Regions from separate parts of the Mesorhizobium sp. M0904 genome, predicted to be linked through region 2. Evidence: predicted binding sites of a transcription regulator. Region 2 holds the regulator's gene; each other region holds the start of a gene.

Region 1 (6,567 bases), on a different contig from region 2:
CACCTCCGGCGAGGTTGATCTCGTGCAGCTTCAGCCGGTCGAGCTTGTCGACAACGCTGTGGTCCGGGCCGGGCAAGAAGGAAGCACGCACTCGCCAGGCCTTGTCGCCGAGCCTGAGGTCAAGGCTGGCCGGCTGGATCTGATCGGCATCGAGCATGCGCGGCGATTTCAGCGCGCCCGTCTGGAACAGCGCGGAAATATGCTGATCGGGAAGAATGCCTGTCTGCCGCAAGGGTCTGGCTCCGTTCGAAGGCCGGGCGAGGTCTTGTTCTGTCGCAGGTCCGACCGTGGACGCCTTTGGCACCTGCTTGGTACAACCCTCTTAATCATGCCGGCAATTGACGCAAGCGTGGCGCGGGTCTAAAGCTCGTTATCCCGTGGTGATTTGGCCGGTCGGCTTGCAGCCACGTTAAACAAGTCGCTAAAGGACCGTCGGGCCGCAAGGCCATATGGACCGGTTGCGACTTTCGCGGCCGGTTTTTTGTTGTTTGGACCAATTTTGGTGTTTGGATGGAATGATGACCAAGAAGCGCGATTGGAAGCCTCAGACCGCACTCGTGCATGCCGGGACGCTGCGTTCCGGCTTCGGCGAGACCTCCGAGGCGATGTATCTCACCCAAGGCTATGTCTACGAGACGGCGCAAGCGGCGGAGGCCCGCTTCAAGGGCGAGGAGCCGGGCTTCATCTATTCGCGCTATGCCAATCCGACGGTCGACATGTTTGAGAAACGCATGTGCGCGCTGGAAGGAGCCGAGGACGCGCGCGCCACGGCATCCGGCATGGCGGCGGTGACGGCAGCACTGCTGTGTAGCGCCAAGGCGGGCGACCATATCGTGGCGGCGCGCGCGCTGTTCGGCTCCTGCCGCTGGGTGATCGAGACGCTGGCGCCGAAATACGGCATTGAGGCAACGCTGGTCGACGGCACCGACATCGCCAATTGGGAAAAGGCGGTCAAGCCAAACACCAAACTGTTTTTCCTGGAAAGCCCTACCAATCCAACGCTGGAGGTAGTCGACATTGCCGCCGTGGCGGCACTTGCCAATTCGATCGGCGCCAGGCTGATCGTCGATAATGTCTTCGCTACGCCCTTGCAGCAGAAACCCCTGCAGCTCGGCGCCCACATCGTCGTCTATTCGGCCACGAAGCATATTGACGGCCAGGGGCGTTGTCTTGGCGGCATCGTTCTGTCGGACAAGAAATGGATCGACGAGAACCTGCATGACTATTTCCGCCACACCGGCCCCAGCCTCTCGCCCTTCAATGCCTGGACGCTGCTGAAAGGCCTGGAGACGCTGCCGCTACGCGTACGCCAGCAGACGGAAAGTGCCGGCCGCATCGCGGATTTCCTGGCCGAGCGCCCGCAAATCGCCCGCGTCATCTATCCCGGCCGCGCCGACCACCCGCAAGCGGCCGTGGTCAAGAAGCAGATGTCGGGCGGCTCGACGCTGATTTGCTTCGATGTGAAGGGCGGCAAGCAGGCGGCCTTTGCCTTCCAGAACACACTCGACGTCGTGCTGATTTCCAACAATCTCGGCGACGCCAAGAGCCTGATCACCCATCCGGCGACGACCACACACAAGAACTTGACTGATGAAGCCCGCGCCGAGCTCGGCATCGGACCGGGAACGCTCAGGCTGTCAGTCGGCCTTGAGGACGCCGACGACCTGCTCGAAGACATCGAGCAGGCACTGAGAGTTGCCGGATAAGGGCTGGCCGAACAGAGGCAGCGGGGACGTGCCGATCAGGCGCCGGACGGGGTCTCTTCCAGCTCCGCGACAGTCTTCGTCTGGATAGTCATCACGTTGCCGCGCCAGTCGATGGCGCCGCTCAGCCATCCGCGCGCCCAAACGACGGGAAGCATCAGGTCTCGTGCCATCATCGCCGGGATCGTGCGCGGCGACAGGTGCCATCCCTTGGTCGAGGCCAAGGCGCATTCCGGCAGGTAGGCCGCGACCAGCACGGCGATGGCGGTTGCCGGCAGGCTGACGCCGGCGTCAGCCGCGGCGATCAGTGCAAGCACTAGCGGCGGTGCCGCGCCGATCAGGATTTCGGGGGCAAAGAACAGTGCAAAGGTGACGCGGCGCAGCCGCGCCCAGCGCGCCTGCCGCGACCAGATCTCGCCAAGCGTGCGCCGGCCGAGCGGCTGTTCGAAGGGAGAGGCGACAAGATTGACTCGCAGTCCGAGCCCGTTGACCAGCTTGGTCGCGGCGGCGTCCTCGGCGATCTCGGCGGCAAGCGCGCGGATGCCGCCATTGGCATCGAGCATCGGCTTGTTCCACAACATGCTCTTGCCCTGGGCGAAGCCGAGGCCGAGCGCCTCTCCAGCGTACTGCCAGCGTGCCTGCAGCGTGTTGAGAAAGGCGCATTCGACCTCCCCCCAGAACCCGTCCGGCCGCGAGCCGATTGGCGTCGAGCAGACGAGGCCGGTGTCATGCCGCCACGCCGCCATCAGGTGCTGGACGTAGTCGCTCGACATAAGCACATTGGAATCGGCAAGGATGACCCAGCGATAACGCGCCGCCTCCCAACCCTTCACGCAATTGTTGAGTTTTGGATTGCCGCTGATGCGGTCGTCACCGACCAGAAGGCGGGCGCGAATAGCTGGAAAGCGCGCCATTGCGGCAGTGATCGGCTTGACCACCGGGTCGTCGGCATGGGCGACACAGAAGATGAGTTCGTAGCGCGGCCAGTCGAGTGAGAAGGCGCGCTCCAGCGTCTCTTCGGCAAACGGCTCGACGCCGCGCGCCGGGATGACGATCGATACCGGCGGCGCGTTGGGCGGCGCAATACTGGCTGGTCGCTTCAGCTTCTGCGAAGCTAACAGGATGCTGGCGAGATTTGAAAGAAGGAGGGCTATGGAAAGGAGGGCGGCTGCGAATGTCGGTTCCATCGAGATCTGGTCACTCCAGAAATGCCGGCCGCATGACAGCCGTTTTCAACAATTCGACAGAACGCTGAGTCGTCCGGCACAAGCCTGCACACCATCATTGTCATGTGTCACTCAAATGACATTGTTTTTCGGCACCTGCGCTTGAGATCGGGCAAGAAGATGCTGCGCATCGTTGACCAAACTGCGCTGAGCATCGAAAGTTCCATCTACATTGCTTTGGAGCAGTTTATGTACAGCGCCGTCACCCGCAACATCGAAGTGCAGGTCAGGCCGTTCTATCTGGAGGATCACTCCGATCCGCCGCAAAACCGCTATGTCTGGGGCTACCAGGTGACCATCGACAATCAGTCGGATGAGTTCGTGCAGCTTCTGTCACGCTACTGGCACATTACCGACGGTACCGGCAAAGTCGAGGAAGTGCGCGGCCCCGGGGTCGTCGGCGAGCAACCCGGACTCAACCCCGGCGACAGCTATCAGTATACGTCTGGATGCCCGCTCTCGACCCCGTCCGGCATCATGGTCGGGCACTACACAATGCGCAACAAGCGGGGCGAGACGTTCGACGTCGCCATCCCCGCCTTCTCGCTCGATTTGCCGGGCACGCGGCGCACCGTCAATTGACCGCCGTCATCCAGCCGCTGCAAACTCCGCCGGGTCGAAGTCATATCGCTTCGAGCAGAATTCGCAGGCGACGTGAATGCTGCCATCCTCGGTGCTGTCTCTGATCTCCTCGGCGGAAAAGCCTTCGAGAATGCCGCGGATCTTCTCCCTCGAGCATGAGCACTGGTCGGCGACCGGCACGCCGCCGAACACGCGGACGCCATGCTCGTGGAAAAGCCGGTAAAGCAGCCGTTCGGCGCCGATCGTCGGATCGATCAGCTCGGTCGGTTCAATAGTACCAAGCAGCGCCAGCAGCTCCTGCCAGGAATTGTCGGTCGGGTCGTGGATTTCCTCACGCGGATCGCCGTCGCCCCCGGGAAGGTCGGGTACGCGCATACGCTCCGCCGACTGCGGCAGGAATTGTGCCAGCAGGCCACCGGCCCGCCATTGCTCGCGGGCACCGCCGACGCCGGGCGTCAGAAGCTTGGCAACCGAAAGGCGGAGGTCGGTCGGAATCTGCTCCGACTGGCGGAAATAGGTGCGTGCGGCATCTTCAAGTGTGACGCCGTCGAGCTGGACGATGCCCTGGTAGCGCTGCGTGTGAGCGCCCTGGTCGATGGTCAGCGCCAGGACACCGCTGCCGATCAGCGTCTGCGGTGACGTCTCGCCGGCCGAAGTCAAAGCCTGCAGCCGGTCGGCATCGAAGCGGGCATAAGCGCGCAGCGCGTGCGGCGTGGAGAAATCGGCGACCAGCATGTCGACCGGCCCATCGGTGCGGGTCTGCAGAATGAACTTGCCCTCGAATTTCAGCGAAGTTCCGAGCAGTACCGTCAGCACACAGGCTTCGGCCAGGAGCCGGGCGACCGGCTCGGGATAGTCGTGGCGGCTGAGAATGGCGTCGAGCATCGGCCCGAGCTGGACGGTGCGCCCGCGCACGTCGAGCGGGCCGACCTCGAACGGCACGACATGATCATCGCCGGCGTAGCCGAATTCGCCGAGCTTGGGTTTATGTTCAGCCAATTGATGAGTTTCCAACATGACAAAGCTCCGGGGCGCGGCGATGCCGCCCTCCGGGGCGCATGCGACGAGACGCGCTCGATTTGCGTGATGCGCCTGAGATAGGCACCACCCACTCCCGGATCAAGGCGGCGCAGATCAGGCCGGCCCGGATCATCGCGGCCCGTATCAAGCGCCCAGGCACCAGGCCAGGACCGCCTTCTGGGCATGGAGCCGGTTCTCGGCCTCATCGAACACCACAGAATGCGGTCCGTCGATGACCTCGTCGGTAACCTCCTCACCGCGATGTGCCGGCAGACAGTGCATGAACAGCGCGTCCGGCTTGGCTTTCGCCATCAGTGCCGCATTGACCTGATAGGGCAGGAAGACATTGTGGCCGCGGGCACGGTGCTCCTGGCCCATTGACACCCAGCAGTCGGTGACGATGCAGTCGGCCTCGTGAACGGCCTCCTCGGGCGAGCGGGTGAATTTCAGCTTGCCGCCATTGGCTTTCGACCAGTCGACATGCTTCTGAGCCGGTTCGCTGCCCTCGGGCACGGCGACGTTCAGCTTGAAATGGAACCGCGCAGATGCCTCCAGGAGCGAATGCAGCACGTTGTTGCCGTCGCCGGTCCAGGCGATCGTCTTGCCGGCCACCGGACCGCGGTGCTCTTCGAAGGTCATGATGTCGGCCATCAGCTGGCAGGGATGGGTCTCGTCGGTCAGCCCGTTGATGACGGGGACCGTAGCGTTTTCCGTCAGTTCCAGCAGCCGGTCATGCGAGGTGGTGCGGATCATGATGGCATCGACATAGCGCGACAGCACCTTGGCCGTGTCGGCAATGGTCTCCGAGCGGCCAAGCTGCATCTCGGTGCCGGTCAGCATGATCGTCTCGCCACCCAACTGCCGCATGCCGACGTCGAACGATACGCGCGTGCGCGTCGACGGCTTGTCGAAGATCATCGCCAGCACCTTGCCTTCGAGCGGCTTGCTGCGTTCTCCGGCCTTGAGCCTTGCCTTTCGCACAGCTGCGTCGTCGAGCATGAAGCGCAGATCGCCTTCGGAAACGGCAGAAAGATCGGTAAAATGGCGAAGGGACATCAGGAATTCCAGGATTACTTCGCAGCGGCAGCGACGATGGCATCCGCCAGGCTCTTGGCGCCGGCACGAATGCGCTCGAGCGCCTCGTGGATCTCGGCGTCGGTGACGGTGAGAGGCGGCAGCAGGCGGATAACGTTGTCGCCGGCCGGAACCGTCAAGAGATGCTGGTCACGCAGTGCCACCGTGACCTTGGTGTTGGGCATCGCGCATTTAAGCCCAAGCATCAGGCCGGTGCCCCTGATGCTTTCGATAACATCCGGAAATTCGTCGGCGACACCGGCAAGCCCCTGCTTCAACAGCAGCGCCTTGCGCCGGACGTCCTCGAGAAAGCCGTCTTCCAGCACCACGTCGAGCACGGCGTTGCCGACCGCCATCGCCAGCGGATTGCCGCCGAAGGTGGTGCCGTGCACGCCGGCGGTCATGCCGACCGCCGCCTCGTCGGTGGCGAGGCAGGCACCCATCGGGAAGCCGCCGCCGATGCCCTTGGCCACCGCCATCAGGTCGGGGGTGACGCCCGCCCATTCATGCGCGAACAGCTTTCCGGTGCGGCCGACGCCGCATTGGACCTCGTCGAAAATCAGAAGCAGTCCGTGCTGATCGCAGAGCTGCCTGAGCCGCTTCAGCGATTGCGTCGGCACTTGCCTGATGCCGCCCTCGCCTTGCACCGGCTCGATCAGGATCGCCGCGGTTTCAGGTGTGATCGCCTTTTCGGCGGCATCCACATCGTCGAAGCCGACCTGGTCGAAGCCGTCGACCTTGGGGCCGAAACCTTCCAGGTATTTGTACTGGCCCCCGGCGGCGATGGTCGCCAGGGTACGGCCGTGGAAGGCGCCTTCGAAGGTGATTGTGCGGTATCGCTCGGGATGGCCCTTGACGAAGTGGTAGCGCCGTGCCGTCTTGATGGCGCATTCGAGCGCCTCTGCGCCGGAATTGGTGAAGAACACCTTGTCGGCGAAGCTGGCGTCGGCCAGCCGCTCGCC
Region 2 (6,567 bases):
CATGACCACGCCGATCAGGCCTTCGGCGGAACCGACCGACAGGTCGATATTGCGCATGACGATAACCAGCACCATTCCGGCGGCCATTATGGCCACGGCGGAAGTCTGCACCGAGAGGTTCCAGAGATTGCGTGGCGTCAGGAAGGTCCGGCTGTCGAAGTCGAACGGATTGACGCCGAGCCGTACGCTGGAAACGACATGCAGGCCGATCCAGATGACCAACAGCGCGCCGACCATGCCGAGCATGCGGGTGTCGATCTCGGTTGCCTTGAGAAATCGGGCAACGATGCCGAGCTCGGATTCCCGCGCCCGGTCTGCCGTGCTGTCGACCGGCGTGTTGGAAGTCGTGTCGGTCATGATGTTTCTCCCGCCGGGTTGCCGTCTGCCGCGGATGCCGGAAGCAGCCTAGAAGTTATCCGCCGGAAGCGGAAAAACAATTCTTTTTGAAAAAACGCCGCGGCGAGCGGCCGCGGCGTTCGGGCTTCTCGGAAACGTCGGCTCAGTTGCAGACCGCAACAGTGCCAGCCGCCACGCCGGCGCAGACCTCTTCTTTCTTGATCCAGCCGGTGTCGATGACGACGTTGAGGTTATCCTTGGTGATGGCGACCGGAGTCAGGAACAGCGACTTGACCGTGTTGCCGCCGGGCGTGGTGAAATCCTTCACGCCGGCAATGTCGGTCATCTGCTTGCCGTCGGCAAGCTGCGAGGCGATCTCGGCGGCGTTCTTACCGAGCTCGCGCGCGTCCTTCCACACCGACACGGTCTGTGTGCCAAGCGCGATGCGGTTCAGTGCGGCGTGGTCGCCGTCCTGGCCCGAGACCGGAACCGATCCGGCCAGCCCTTGCGCCGTCAGCGCGGCGACGACGCCACCGGCGGTGCCGTCATTGGCCGCGACCACGGCATCGACCTTGTTGTCGTTGGCGGTCAGGAACTGTTCCATGTTCTTCTGAGCGTTGGCCGGCAGCCAGCCGTCCGTATAGGCCTCGCCGACATTCTTGATCTTGCCGCTGTCGATGGCCTCCTTCAGCACCTCCATCGAACCGGCAAACAGGAAATCGGCATTCGGATCGGAACCCGAACCCTTGATGAAGACGTAGTTGCCTTCCGGCTTCACCTTGAAGACTTCGCGGGCCTGCATGCGGCCGACTTCCTTGTTGTCGAAGGTCAGATAGAACACGTCCTTGTTCTCGATCAGCCGGTCATAGCCGACGACCGGGATGCCTTCGTCCAGTGCCTTCTGCACGGCCGGCCCGATGGCCGAGGCATCCTGTGCCAGGATGATCAGCGCATTGGCACCCTGCGAGATCAGGCTCTCGACGTCGGTGAGCTGCTTGCCGGGGTTGGACTGTGCGTCGGCGGAAATATACTTGTCGCCGGCGGCCTCGATGGCCGCCTTCATTGCGGCCTCGTCGGTCTTCCAGCGCTCTTCCTGGAAGTTCGACCAGGAAACGCCGATGACCTTGTCTTTCGCCTGCGCCACCGACGCCAGCGCCAGCGTCATGGCGACACCCGCCAGAATGGCGGTCGTGAATTTCTTCATCATATCCTCCCTGCGCCGCGTACGGCGTGACCAATTGGCTCAAAGACCAGCTTAGAAGCTCTAATTTTTTCGAGCCTCGAAAAAATACTGGCCCGATCTCCGGCTGCTGTCAACATCGATTCTGATGGATTTTGATCACTGTGCGAGTTTTTTCGAGCGTCGGAATAAACGATGACAGCGCCACCTGCATCTGACACTATTTGCCGCATCCGACACTATTTGTCGGACATTACCGACGGCTTCCGGTTCATGAGCGGCCGCGGCAACCGGGAGGAAAGCAAAACGATGTCGGTCGGAATCCGCCATGACGATTTGCGCCGGCGCAACCGGGCGATGGTGATCTCGGCGGTGCGCCGGGCCGGCCAGCCATCGCGTACGGAGATCGCAGCCACCACCGGCCTCAGTCATTCAACCATATCGGCGATCTCCTCCGACCTGATACGGGAAGGCATCCTCGCCGAGAGCAAGGCAAGTGAGCCCGTTTCGTTGAAACGCGGTCGTCCACAGGTCGGCCTCGCCCTCAACCCGGAAGCGGCGGCGGTGCTGACTGTGGTGTTGTCGCTGAATTTCCTGTCGGCCGCCATTATCGACTATGCGGGACAGGTGGTCGCCGAGGAACAGCGCCGGCCGGACACGCTGACCATGCCGCGCGACGAGCTGATCCGCGAATGCATGGCCATCGTCCGGCGCCGGCTTGAGGACCCAGACCTTGACGTCCGCAGTGTCGCCCGCATCGCCCTGGCGATTCAGGGCATTACCGACTCCCCTGCACGCGCCATGCTGTGGTCGCCGATCACGCCGCAGACCGACATCGCCTTTGCCGACATGCTGGAGGACGAATTCGGCATCCCGGCCACGGTGGAGAACGACTGCAATATGATGGCGGTGGCTTTGCGCTGGCGCAATCCGGATCGCTATCGCGACGACTTCATCGCCATCCTGCTTTCGCATGGCATCGGTATGGGGCTTGTGCTGAAGGGCGAACTGTTCACCGGGACGCATTCCTCGGGCGGCGAATTTGGCCACATGATCCATCGTCCGGGCGGAGCGCTCTGCCGTTGCGGGCGGCGCGGCTGCATCGAAGCCTATGCCGGCAACTATGCCATCTGGCGCAACGCCAGGCAGATGAGCGAAGACAGCGAACCGGTCGCCGACGTCAGCGACGCCGACATGCGCGCGCTGGCCGCCCGCGCGCGCGAGAAGGATGGGCCGGAACGCGAGGCCTACCGCAAGGCCGGCGAAGCGCTGGGTTTCGGTCTCGGCTCGCTGTTCGCGCTGATCGATCCGGCACCGGTCGCGATGGTCGGCGCCAGTGCCGCCGCCTTCGATCTGATCGAGCCGGCCTTGCGCAAGGCCATCGCCCAGACCGCCGGCGGCCAGCACTCCGGCTCGATCTCCTTCGATACCGAGCCGAACGAATTGCCGCTGATCCGCGAAGGCTGCGCGATGCGGGCGTTAAGCTTCGTCGACCAGGAGATTTTCGCGCCGGGCGCGCAAATGAGGCCCGGCGTCAGAAAGAACGTCGCCTGACCAGGCGGGTCAATCTTCCCGGATCGCGTAACCGGCACCGCGGATGGTGCGGATGACATCCGGCATGCGGCCGTTGTTGACGGCTTTGCGCAGCCGCCCGACATGCACGTCAACGGTGCGTTCGTCGATATAGATCGTCTCGCCCCAGACATTATCGAGCAACTGGCTACGCGAGAAGACGCGGCCCGGATGCCGCATCATGAACTCGAGCAACCGGAATTCGGTCGGCCCGAGCCGGATCTCGCTCTTCTTGCGATAAACCCTGTGCGATTCGCGATCGAGCACGATGTCGCCGACCTTCAGCACGCTGGACAGCACTTCCGGCTTGGCGCGGCGCAGCAGCGCCTTGACCCTGGCCATGAATTCCGGTGTCGAAAACGGTTTGACCAGATAGTCGTCGGCGCCGGTCGAAAGACCGCGCACCCGGTCGCTCTCCTCGCCGCGCGCGGTCAGCATAATGATCGGCAGCCGCTCGGTTTCAGGGCGCACCCGCAACCGGCGGCAGAGCTCGATGCCGGAAACCGCTGGTATCATCCAGTCGAGCACCAGAAGGTCGGGCACATTCTCCTGCAAACGGATCTCGGCTTCGTCGCCACGTGTCACCACCTCGACCTGGTAGCCTTCGGATTCGAGATTGTAGCGGAGCAGCACGCCCAACGGCTCCTCGTCCTCCACCACCATTATGCGTGGTGCGATCATCGGCTGGGCACCCCCATCATGTCACCGGCGCGGACATTGTCGTTTCGTCCTGCTTCGGACGATTGACGGGCAATTGCTCGCCGGTCAGCACATAATACGCATTCTCGGCGATGTTGGTGACATGGTCGCCGATCCGCTCGAGATTCTTGGCGCAGAACAGCAGATGCGTGCAAGCGGTGATGTTGCGCGGATCTTCCATCATGTAGGTCAACAGCTCGCGGAACACGGACGTGTATTTGACGTCGATACGCTCGTCGGCGGCGCGCAGCTTGGCCAACGCGGCCGCATCGCCTGCGGCATATTCCTCGATGACGCCCTGCACCTGGATGAGCACCAGCTGCGCCATCGCATCGATGGAATGCGATAGGTCGCGCGGCGTGACGCTGAGGCCGACCGCGCTCACACGCTTGGCGATGTTCTTGGCAAGGTCGCCGATGCGTTCGAGGTCGCCCGCCATGCGGATCGCTCCGACGACATGGCGCAGATCGTGAGCCATTGGCTGGCGCTTGGCGATCAGGGTGATGGCGCGATCGTCCAGTTCGCGTTGACGCGCATCCATGATGGCGTCGTCGGAGACGACGCGTTGCGCCAGCACGTTGTCGGAATTCAACAGGGCCTTGGTCGCCCCGCCGACCATCGAACCGGCGAGGTCGGCCATGTCGCGGATCAGCTTGCTGATCTGCTCGAGATCCTCGTCGAAAGAAGCGACTGTGTGTTCGCCCATGGTCCTGTCCTCATATGCATGATCGGAACGGCTCAGCCGAAGCGGCCAGTGATGTAGTCCTGCGTGCGCTTCTCGCGGGGCGACGTGAAGATCTTCTCGGTCCGGTCGAACTCGACCAGTTCACCCAGATACATGAAGGCGGTCTGGCGCGACACGCGCGCCGCTTGCTGCATGTTGTGGGTGACGATGACGATCGTGTAGTCGGCTTGCAACTCGTCGATCAGTTCCTCGATCTTGGCCGTCGACAGCGGGTCGAGGGCCGAAGCCGGTTCGTCGAGCAGGATGACTTCCGGCTTCACTGCCACGGTGCGGGCAATGCAGAGCCGCTGCTGCTGGCCGCCGGACAGGCTCAAGCCGCTGGCGTTTAGCTTGTCCTTGACCTCGCTCCACAGCGCGGCCCGCTTCAACGCTTGCTCGACGCGGCCGTCCATCTCGGACTTGCCGAGATTCTCGTAGAGCCTGACGCCGAAGGCGATGTTCTCATAGATCGACATCGGGAACGGCGTCGGCTTCTGGAATACCATGCCGATCTTTGTCCTGAGGAGGTTGAGATCCTGCGACCGGTCGAGAATGTTCTTGCCGTCAAGCAGCACCTGGCCCTCGGCGGTCTGTTTCGGGTAGAGCTCGTAGATGCGGTTGAAGACGCGCAGCAGCGTCGATTTCCCGCAACCCGAAGGGCCGATGAAGGCCGTGACGCTGCGCTCGGGCAGCGACAGGCTGATGTCCTTAAGCGCCTTGCTCTGGCCGTAGTAGAAGTTGAGGTTCTTGACCTCGATCTTCGTCTTCTTGGCGACCGTTTCGGTCATCGTCATGTCTGGGGACAACATCTGTGTCATCTGTCCTCTCTGCGTCCGGTAAGGCTGCGGGCGAGGATGCTCAAGCCCAGAACCGTCAGGGTGATTATGAGTGCGCCGGTCCACGCCAGTTGCTGCCATTCCTCGTAAGGGCTGAGAGCGAACTGGAAGATGGTCACCGGCAGGCTGGCCATCGGCGCGTTGATATTGCTGCTCCAGAACTGGTTGTTGAGCGCGGTGAAAAGCAGCGGCGCCGTCTCGCCGGAAATGCGTGCTATCGCCAGCAATATGCCGGTGACGATGCCGGACAATGCGGCGCGGTAGGCGACCGAACGGATCACCACCCAGCGTGGCGCGCCGATCGCGGCACCGGCTTCACGCAACGCGTTCGGCACCAGGTTGAGCATGTCTTCAGTGGTGCGCACGACCACCGGAATGACCAGGATGGCAAGCGCCACGGCGCCGGCAATGGCCGAGAAATGTCCCATTGGCCGCACCATCAATTCATAGACGAACAAGCCGATGATGATCGACGGCGCCGACAACAGGATGTCGTTGATGAAGCGGACGACGGTGGTGATGCGCGAAAAGCGTCCATACTCGGCCATGTAGGTTCCCGCCAGCACGCCGATCGGCGTGCCGACGACAACGGCGATGATCGTCATCAGCAGGCTGCCCGCGATGGCATTGAGCAGGCCGCCGGCTTCGCCCGGTGGTGGCGTCATCTCGGTGAAGACCGCGAACGAAAGCCCGGCTGTGCCCTTATAGACCAACGCACCGAGAATGAGCGCCAGCCAGGCAAGTCCGATGCCGGCGGCGACGACGCAAAGCGCCATCATCACCGAATTCCTGGCTTTGCGGCGGCTGTGGAGCGATGAGGATGTCGACATCGGTCAGGCTCCCGTACGGGCGTCGATCCGCATCAGCATATAGCGGGCGGCGGCAAGGATCAGGAAGGTGATGACGAACAGGATCAGGCCGAGCGCGACCAGCGAGGAGGTGTAGAGGTCGCCGTCGGCCTCGGTAAATTCATTGGCGATGGTCGCCGAGATCGTCGTGCCCGGTGCGAACAGGGAGGCACTGATGCGATGCGCGTTGCCGATGACGAAAGTCACCGCCATGGTTTCGCCGAGTGCCCGGCCGAGGCCAAGCATGACGCCGCCCATGATGCCGATGCGGGTATAGGGAATGACCACGCGCCGGGTCACTTCCCAGGTCGTGCAACCGATGCCGTAGGCCGATTCCTTCAGCACCGCCGGCACCGTATCGAAGACATCCTT
Region 3 (6,567 bases), 100 kb from region 2:
AGACGGCAATAGATTTTTCCCGGCTTTGCGTCTCATCCTCGCCGCTTTGGTTGCGGGCGTGCTGGCCGGCGCGGTCGCGGTATATGTCAGGGAAAGCAGTTCTGGCAACAAGGCGCCCGCGCCAGTGGCCGCCGGCGGCGGCAAGGACGACGCCGCCTGCGTCGCCAAGACCGACCGTGCCAAGAAGATCGCCGCCGCTGCTACCGGCCAGGTTGCCGCGCTTTTGCCGGCGGATCCGCCGCAATCGCTGAAAAGCCTTGCCTTCAACGGCCCCGACGGGGAGCCGACGATGATCGCCGATCATGCCGGCAAGACGGTGCTGCTCAATCTGTGGGCGACATGGTGTGCGCCTTGCCGCGCCGAAATGCCGGCGCTCGATGCGCTGCAGAAGGAGATGGGCAGCGATGCGTTTCAGGTTGTTGCCGTCAACGTCGATGCCGGCGACGATGCCAAACCGAAGAAATTCCTGGAGGACACCGGCGTCAAGTCGCTCGGCTACTATCGCGATGCCACGATGGCGCTGTTCAACGACGTCAAGACGCGCGGCCTGGCGCTAGGTCTGCCCGTCACCATGCTGATCGATGGGCAAGGCTGCCTCATCGCCCATATGAACGGCCCGGCCGAATGGTCGGGGCCGGATGCCAAGCGTCTGGTCGAGGCGGCGCTTCAGCCGGGATAGGCTCAGACCGTGCGCAGGCGCGGCTTGAGCACGGCAATGCTTGCGCCGCGTCGGCTGGCTGTGCGGATTGCCGGAGCAGCCACGCCCGTCAGTTCGCCGAACGTCTCGATCGGAGCCGGTTTGCCGAGGTAATAGCCTTGCCCGATCTCGCAAGCCTCGGCGTCCAGGAACTGCAATTCACCCGGCGTCTCGATGCCCTCCGCAAGGACCGGTAGGCCGAGACCGCGTCCAAGCCCCAGCACGGCGCGGACGATCGCCGCGAACTGGGCGTTCTTGTCGACCGATTTGATGAACGACCCGTCGATCTTGATCTTGTCGAAGGGAAAGGCGCTAAGGTTGGACAGCGAAGAGTAGCCGGTGCCAAAATCGTCCATCGCTACATGCACGCCAAGCGCCTTGACCTGCCTCAAGGCCGCCAGCGCGCGTGGCATATCCTTCACCAGGGCTGTTTCGGTGATCTCCAGTTCCAGCCTGCCGGGTGCCAGGCCGGACCTCGCCAGTGCGTCATGCACCTTGCGGCTGAAGTTCGGATTGTGAAGCTGCACGGCGGAGACGTTGACTGCGACCATCAGCGGATTTGTCCAGCGAGCAGCATCGTTACAAGCCGTCGTCAGCACCCAGTCGCCGATCTGGGCGATCGCGCCACTGTCCTCGGCCACGGGGATGAAAACAGCCGGAGAAATATCACCCCGCTCAGGGTGCTGCCACCGGACCAGGGCTTCGAAGCCGATCATCCTGCCGCCGCGGATTTCCTTCTGAGGCTGGTAGACGAGGTGGAACTCCTTGCGGGCGATGGCCTGGCGCAATTCATGCTCCATCACGCGCTTGTCGCGGGCCGCGGTGCCCATGGCTATCTCGAAAAACCGGTAAGTGTCCCTGCCTTCGGTTTTGGCGCGATGGAGTGCCGTGTCGGCGTGGCTGATCAGGCCGGCCTGGTCTTCGGCATCCAGCGGAAAGAAGGCGATGCCGATGCTGGCCGAGACGAGGCCGGAGCCGACCGAAACCCTGTTTTCCTCGCGGATCGCCGCCAGCAAGTCCTCGGCTATCCGGCCTGCGGCCAGGGGGTCGGGGAGGTTCGGAGCTATGATGGCAAATTCGTCGCCGCCGAGACGCGCGAGCATTTGTCCGTGGCGCGGAATGCCGGAAATGCAGTGCGCGAGTTTCTGCAGCATCGCGTCACCGGCGCTGTGGCCGTAGAGGTCGTTGACTTGCTTGAACCGGTCGAGGTCAAGCAGCAGGAGCGCCAGATATCCATCCCTGCCGCCACGATCCATCGAGGCGAATTCTGCTTCCAGCCGGGAAGAAAAGCTCCGCCGATTGGCAGCCCGGTAAGCGGATCGAAATGCGCGAGGCGGAGGATCTCTTCTTCTGCTTTCTTGCGCTCACGGATGTCGCGAACGGCAAGCACCGTATGAGGCCTGCCGCAGTAGGTGATCTTCCTGGCGATCAGCTCGACAGGAATTCTCGCGCCGTCGCTGCCCCTTAATGTCGCTTCCTGCGCCTGTTCGCCGAAGCCGGACATAGCGGCTGCGCTCTGTCCGTCGAAAAGCTCGCCGAGTTGCATCGTATTCAGGGTGGCTGTCGCTGTTCCGGTCAGCTTCGCCATACTGTCATTGGCGCTGACGATGCGGGTGCCATCGCAAACGATCAGACCTTCCACCGCCGCATTGGCGAGATCGTGCATGCGCTCGGCCTCGAGCTTCTGGTGGCGAAAGCGCAGATCGATCCACAGCGCGGCACCTGACAGCACAAGGATTACAAGGCTGGCGACCGCTGCGGCAAAGGCCTGGGAAATGGGCTCGATGGAATGTTCGGATATTTCAATCGAGGAATCCGGAATGATCGACACCGCGGCCATCGCGATGAAATGCAAGCTGCAAATGGCCAGCGTCAAAAGCGCGGCGCCGCCGAGAGTCGCGAGTGCTGACGGGCGGCGCAAGACGACCAGGAGCGCCAGTGCCGCAAGGGTCACGCCGGCCAGAAGCGATATCGCGACAAGGAGCAGGTTCCATACGACCCGGCCTTCGACCTCGAAAGCTGCCATGCCGATGTAGTGCATCGTCGCGATGGCGCCACCGAGAATGGCGCCACCGACGAGGAAATGGTCGATGCCGCGGCGCAAGGTGGCGACCCACATCCCAAGCGCGGTCAGGATGACGGCGGCGGCAAGCGAAAAGGCGGATAATCCCGGATTGTATGCGTTCGGTATTCCCGGCGTAAACGCGGTCATGGCGATGAAATGCGTCGCCCATATGCCGAACCCGGTCGAAGCTGCGGCGATCATCAGCCAGACAAGCCGGTTTCGCTCGGTCGATCGGCCGACATGCTTAAGGAGATTAACCGCAGAGAAACAAGAAATTCCACAGACGAGTGCGGCGAGCGCAACCAGTCTCAGGTCGTGCTGATTTACGATACAATTATAGACCGTCAGCATCCTGGTTCACTCGGTCAAAACTAACAGGGGAGGTGTGACGGATTAGCTCTTGGAGATTTTAACGAATGGTTAACCCGCGGGCCATGAGACGGGTCTTTTCGGGGGAAAACCGACGCCCGCTGCGCCGAAAAGACGGTGATGTGATTTCTGGCGCCCGGTTTCGGTAGCGAGTGCACTTTAGGAAGGAATGATGTTCATTGATCGGCAACAAAACCGTTGTCCGATTGTCATCAGCGCCACATATTGGCTTTGCGGAGGTGCCCCCTTTCGCCAATGACAAACGGGAGATGAAACATGAAGTTCTTCGGCTTTGCGGCCGGTATCGCCGCCACCGTGACCCTGCTTTCCACCACCTCTGCCTTCGCCGTCACGCAGATCAGCTGGTGGCACGCCATGACCGGCGCCAACGCCGAGGTCGTCGCCAAGATCTCCAAGGATTTCAACGCCAGCCAGAGCGACTATGAGCTCGTTCCGGTGTTCAAGGGCACCTATCCGGAGACGCTGAATGCCGGCATCGCTGCCTTTCGTGCCGGGCAAGCGCCCGATATCCTCCAGGTGTTCGACGTCGGCACCGGCGTGATGATGGCGGCCGAGGGTGCGATAAAGCCGGTGGCCGATGTGATGACCGGCGCCGGGATGACTTTCGACAAGAGCCAGTATCTGCCCGGCATCGTCAGCTATTATTCCAAGCCGGACGGCACCATGCTGTCCTTCCCCTACAACTCCTCCTCGCCGATCCTCTACTACAACAAGGACATCTTCCAGAAGGCAGGCCTCGACGTGAACAATCCGCCCAAGACCTGGAACGAGGTTTGGAAAGCCGCCAAGAAGATCAAAACGAGCGGCGCCGCCTCTTGCGGCTATACCTCGACCTGGCTGACCTGGATCCATCTGGAGAATTTCGCGGCGTGGAATGACGTGCCTTGGGCCACCCAGCAGAATGGCCTGGCCGGCGGCGACGTCGAACTCAAGATCAATGCGCCGATTTTCGTCAACCACTTCCAGGCGCTCGCCGACCTGGCCAAGGACGGCACGTTCAAATATGGCGGACGCACCTCCGAAGCCAAGCAGATATTCCTCGCCGGCGAATGCGGCATCTTCACCGAATCGTCGGGCGGCCTCGGCGATATCGTCAAGTCCGGCATGAACTATGGCATCGGCCAGCTTCCCTACGACAGTGACGCCAAGGGTGCCCCGCAGAACACGACGCCGGGCGGTGCCAGCCTATGGGTGTTCGGCAACAAGTCGGACGAGGAATACAAGGGCGTTGCCGCCTTCTTTGCCTATCTGTCCAAGACCGATGTACAGGAATACCTGCACCAGAAGTCGGGATACCTGCCTGTGACGCTCGCCGCGTACGAGGCGACCAAGAAATCAGGCTTCTATGACAAGAACCCGGGCCGCGAGACACCCATCCTGCAGATGATCGGCAAGTCGCCGACCGACAATTCGAAGGGCGTGCGTCTGCCCAATCTGCCGCAGGTGCGTGATATCCAGAACGAGGAGCTGGAGAAGATGCTGGCCGGCCAGCAAACCGCCCAGCAGGCGCTCGACAATGCGGTCGCGCGCGGCAACGCCGCGATCAAGGAAGCCCTGGACAACTAACGAGATCGTCTCGGTCAGTCGGTTGGAATATCGCCCACGCGAGCGCGCGTGGGCGATGCCTGGATAGCGAGGGAAATCAGCCTGTCTCCACGCGTCGTCTTTCCCAACAAGATCCTGCCCTACCTGCTGGTGGCGCCACAGCTCGCCATAACCCTGGTTTTCTTCTACTGGCCGGCTGGTCAGGCGCTTTACCAGTCGATGCTCAGGCAAGACCCGTTCGGACTGAAGAGCAGGTTCGTCTGGTTTGCCAATTTCCGGAAGGTGCTGGCCGATCCGGCCTACCTCAACTCGATCAAGGTCACGGTGGTGTTCTCGCTTGCGACCGCGATCGTTGCCATGGTTGTGGCCCTGCTGCTCGCGGTCATGGCCGAGAAGGCCGTGCGCGGCAAAGGCCTCTACCGCACACTGTTGATATGGCCTTATGCCGTGGCGCCGGCGATCGCCGGCATGCTGTGGCTGTTTCTGTTCAACCCTTCGATAGGCTCGTTGGCCTATTTGCTGAGAAGCCTCGGCATCGCATGGGACCCACTGCTCAACGGCACCCACGCCATGATCCTGCTGGTGTCGGCGGCTGCCTGGAAGCAGATCAGCTACAATTTCCTGTTCTTCGTCGCCGGCCTGCAGGCGGTGCCGAAAACGCTGATCGAAGCGGCGGCCATGGACGGCGCCGGCGAAACCAAGCGCTTCTGGACCATCGTCTTCCCGCTGCTTGCGCCGACAACGTTTTTCCTGCTGGTCGTCAACACCGTCTATGCCCTGTTCGACACGTTCGGCATCGTTCATGCCGTCACCGGCGGCGGGCCGGGCAAGACGACCGAGACGCTGGTCTACAAGGTCTACAATGACGGCTTCGTCAATCTGATCCTGGGCGACTCGGCGGCGCAGTCGGTCATCCTGATGGCCATCGTCATCGCGCTCACAGCGATCCAGTTCCGCTATGTGGAACGCAAAGTCCACTACGGCTGAGCGCAGCGATGATCGGCCAGTCCCCGCTCCGTACCTTCATCGCCCATGCCGTGCTCATCCTCGGCATATTGATTGTGGCTTTTCCGATCTACTACACCTTCGTGGCCTCGACGCACACGCTGCAAACGATCCTCAGGCCGCCGCTGCCGCTCTTGCCGGGCGGCCAGCTATGGAACAACTACAGCGAGGCGCTGTTCGGCGGCATCGGCCGTATCGGCGGGGTCAGCGTCGGCAGGCTGCTCCTCAACACCACGATCATGGCGCTCGGCGTTGCGGTCGGAAAGATCTTCATCTCGATCCTGTCGGCCTACGCGATCGTGTTCTTTCGCTTTCCGCTGCGCATGACCTTCTTCTGGCTGATCTTCATCACCTTGATGCTTCCAGTCGAGGTGCGCATCCTGCCGACCTACAAGGTGATGGTCGATCTCGGCATGATCGACACCTATGCCGGCCTGATCGTCCCGCTGATCGCCTCAGCCACCGCAACGCTGCTGTTTCGCCAGTTCTTCATGACCATACCGGGCGAATTGGTCGAGGCGGCGCGTGTCGACGGTGCCGGGCCATGGCGCTTCTTCTTTGATATCCTCCTGCCGCTGTCGCGGACAAACATCGCCGCGCTGTTCGTGATCCTCTTCATCTATGGCTGGACGCAGTATCTTTGGCCGCTGCTCGTCACCAACAGCAGCGACATGAACACCATCGTCATCGCGCTGAGAAAGATGGTTTCCTTCGCCGATGCCGACACCCAATGGCACCTCGTGATGGTCACGGCAATGCTGGCCATCGTGCCACCGATCCTCGTCGTGGTGATGATGCAACGCTGGTTCGTGCGCGGCCTGGTCGAATCCGAAAAGTGAGACTCTGATGGCGACCGTCGATCTGA

The links. The regulator PhoB, encoded in region 2, activates phosphate uptake and scavenging genes when phosphate is short. The targets are predictions, from matches to a motif close to TGTCATNNANCTGTCAT.
Region 1: NKH80_RS05890 (ceramide glucosyltransferase) is a predicted target of PhoB. The motif match lies at 2,995-3,011, and genes of this name have one in related genera.
Region 3: ugpB (sn-glycerol-3-phosphate ABC transporter substrate-binding protein UgpB) is a predicted target of PhoB. The motif match lies at 3,328-3,344, and genes of this name have one in related genera.

The regions. Positions count from the first base shown of each region.
Region 1 is NZ_JAMYOC010000004.1:47,255-53,821, forward strand. Features, by position in the region: gene NKH80_RS05880 (2'-deoxycytidine 5'-triphosphate deaminase) at 1-232, opposite strand, end outside; SAM riboswitch at 368-445, shown strand; gene NKH80_RS05885 (O-succinylhomoserine sulfhydrylase) at 516-1,706, shown strand; gene NKH80_RS05890 (ceramide glucosyltransferase) at 1,742-2,890, opposite strand; gene apaG (Co2+/Mg2+ efflux facilitator ApaG/CorD) at 3,119-3,511, shown strand; gene NKH80_RS05900 (Hsp33 family molecular chaperone) at 3,518-4,528, opposite strand; gene argF (ornithine carbamoyltransferase) at 4,676-5,587, opposite strand; gene NKH80_RS05910 (aspartate aminotransferase family protein) at 5,602-6,567, opposite strand, start outside.
Region 2 is NZ_JAMYOC010000012.1:144,022-150,588, forward strand. Features, by position in the region: gene NKH80_RS14975 (sugar ABC transporter permease) at 1-357, opposite strand, end outside; gene xylF (D-xylose ABC transporter substrate-binding protein) at 500-1,540, opposite strand; gene NKH80_RS14985 (ROK family protein) at 1,826-3,070, shown strand; gene phoB (phosphate regulon transcriptional regulator PhoB) at 3,080-3,769, opposite strand; gene phoU (phosphate signaling complex protein PhoU) at 3,786-4,493, opposite strand; gene pstB (phosphate ABC transporter ATP-binding protein PstB) at 4,526-5,329, opposite strand; gene pstA (phosphate ABC transporter permease PstA) at 5,326-6,177, opposite strand; gene pstC (phosphate ABC transporter permease subunit PstC) at 6,181-6,567, opposite strand, start outside.
Region 3 is NZ_JAMYOC010000012.1:40,900-47,466, reverse strand. Features, by position in the region: gene tlpA (thiol:disulfide interchange protein TlpA) at 1-679, shown strand, start outside; partial or broken gene NKH80_RS14425 (bifunctional diguanylate cyclase/phosphodiesterase) at 682-3,113, opposite strand; gene ugpB (sn-glycerol-3-phosphate ABC transporter substrate-binding protein UgpB) at 3,408-4,718, shown strand; gene ugpA (sn-glycerol-3-phosphate ABC transporter permease UgpA) at 4,800-5,684, shown strand; gene ugpE (sn-glycerol-3-phosphate ABC transporter permease UgpE) at 5,693-6,541, shown strand; gene ugpC (sn-glycerol-3-phosphate ABC transporter ATP-binding protein UgpC) at 6,549-6,567, shown strand, end outside.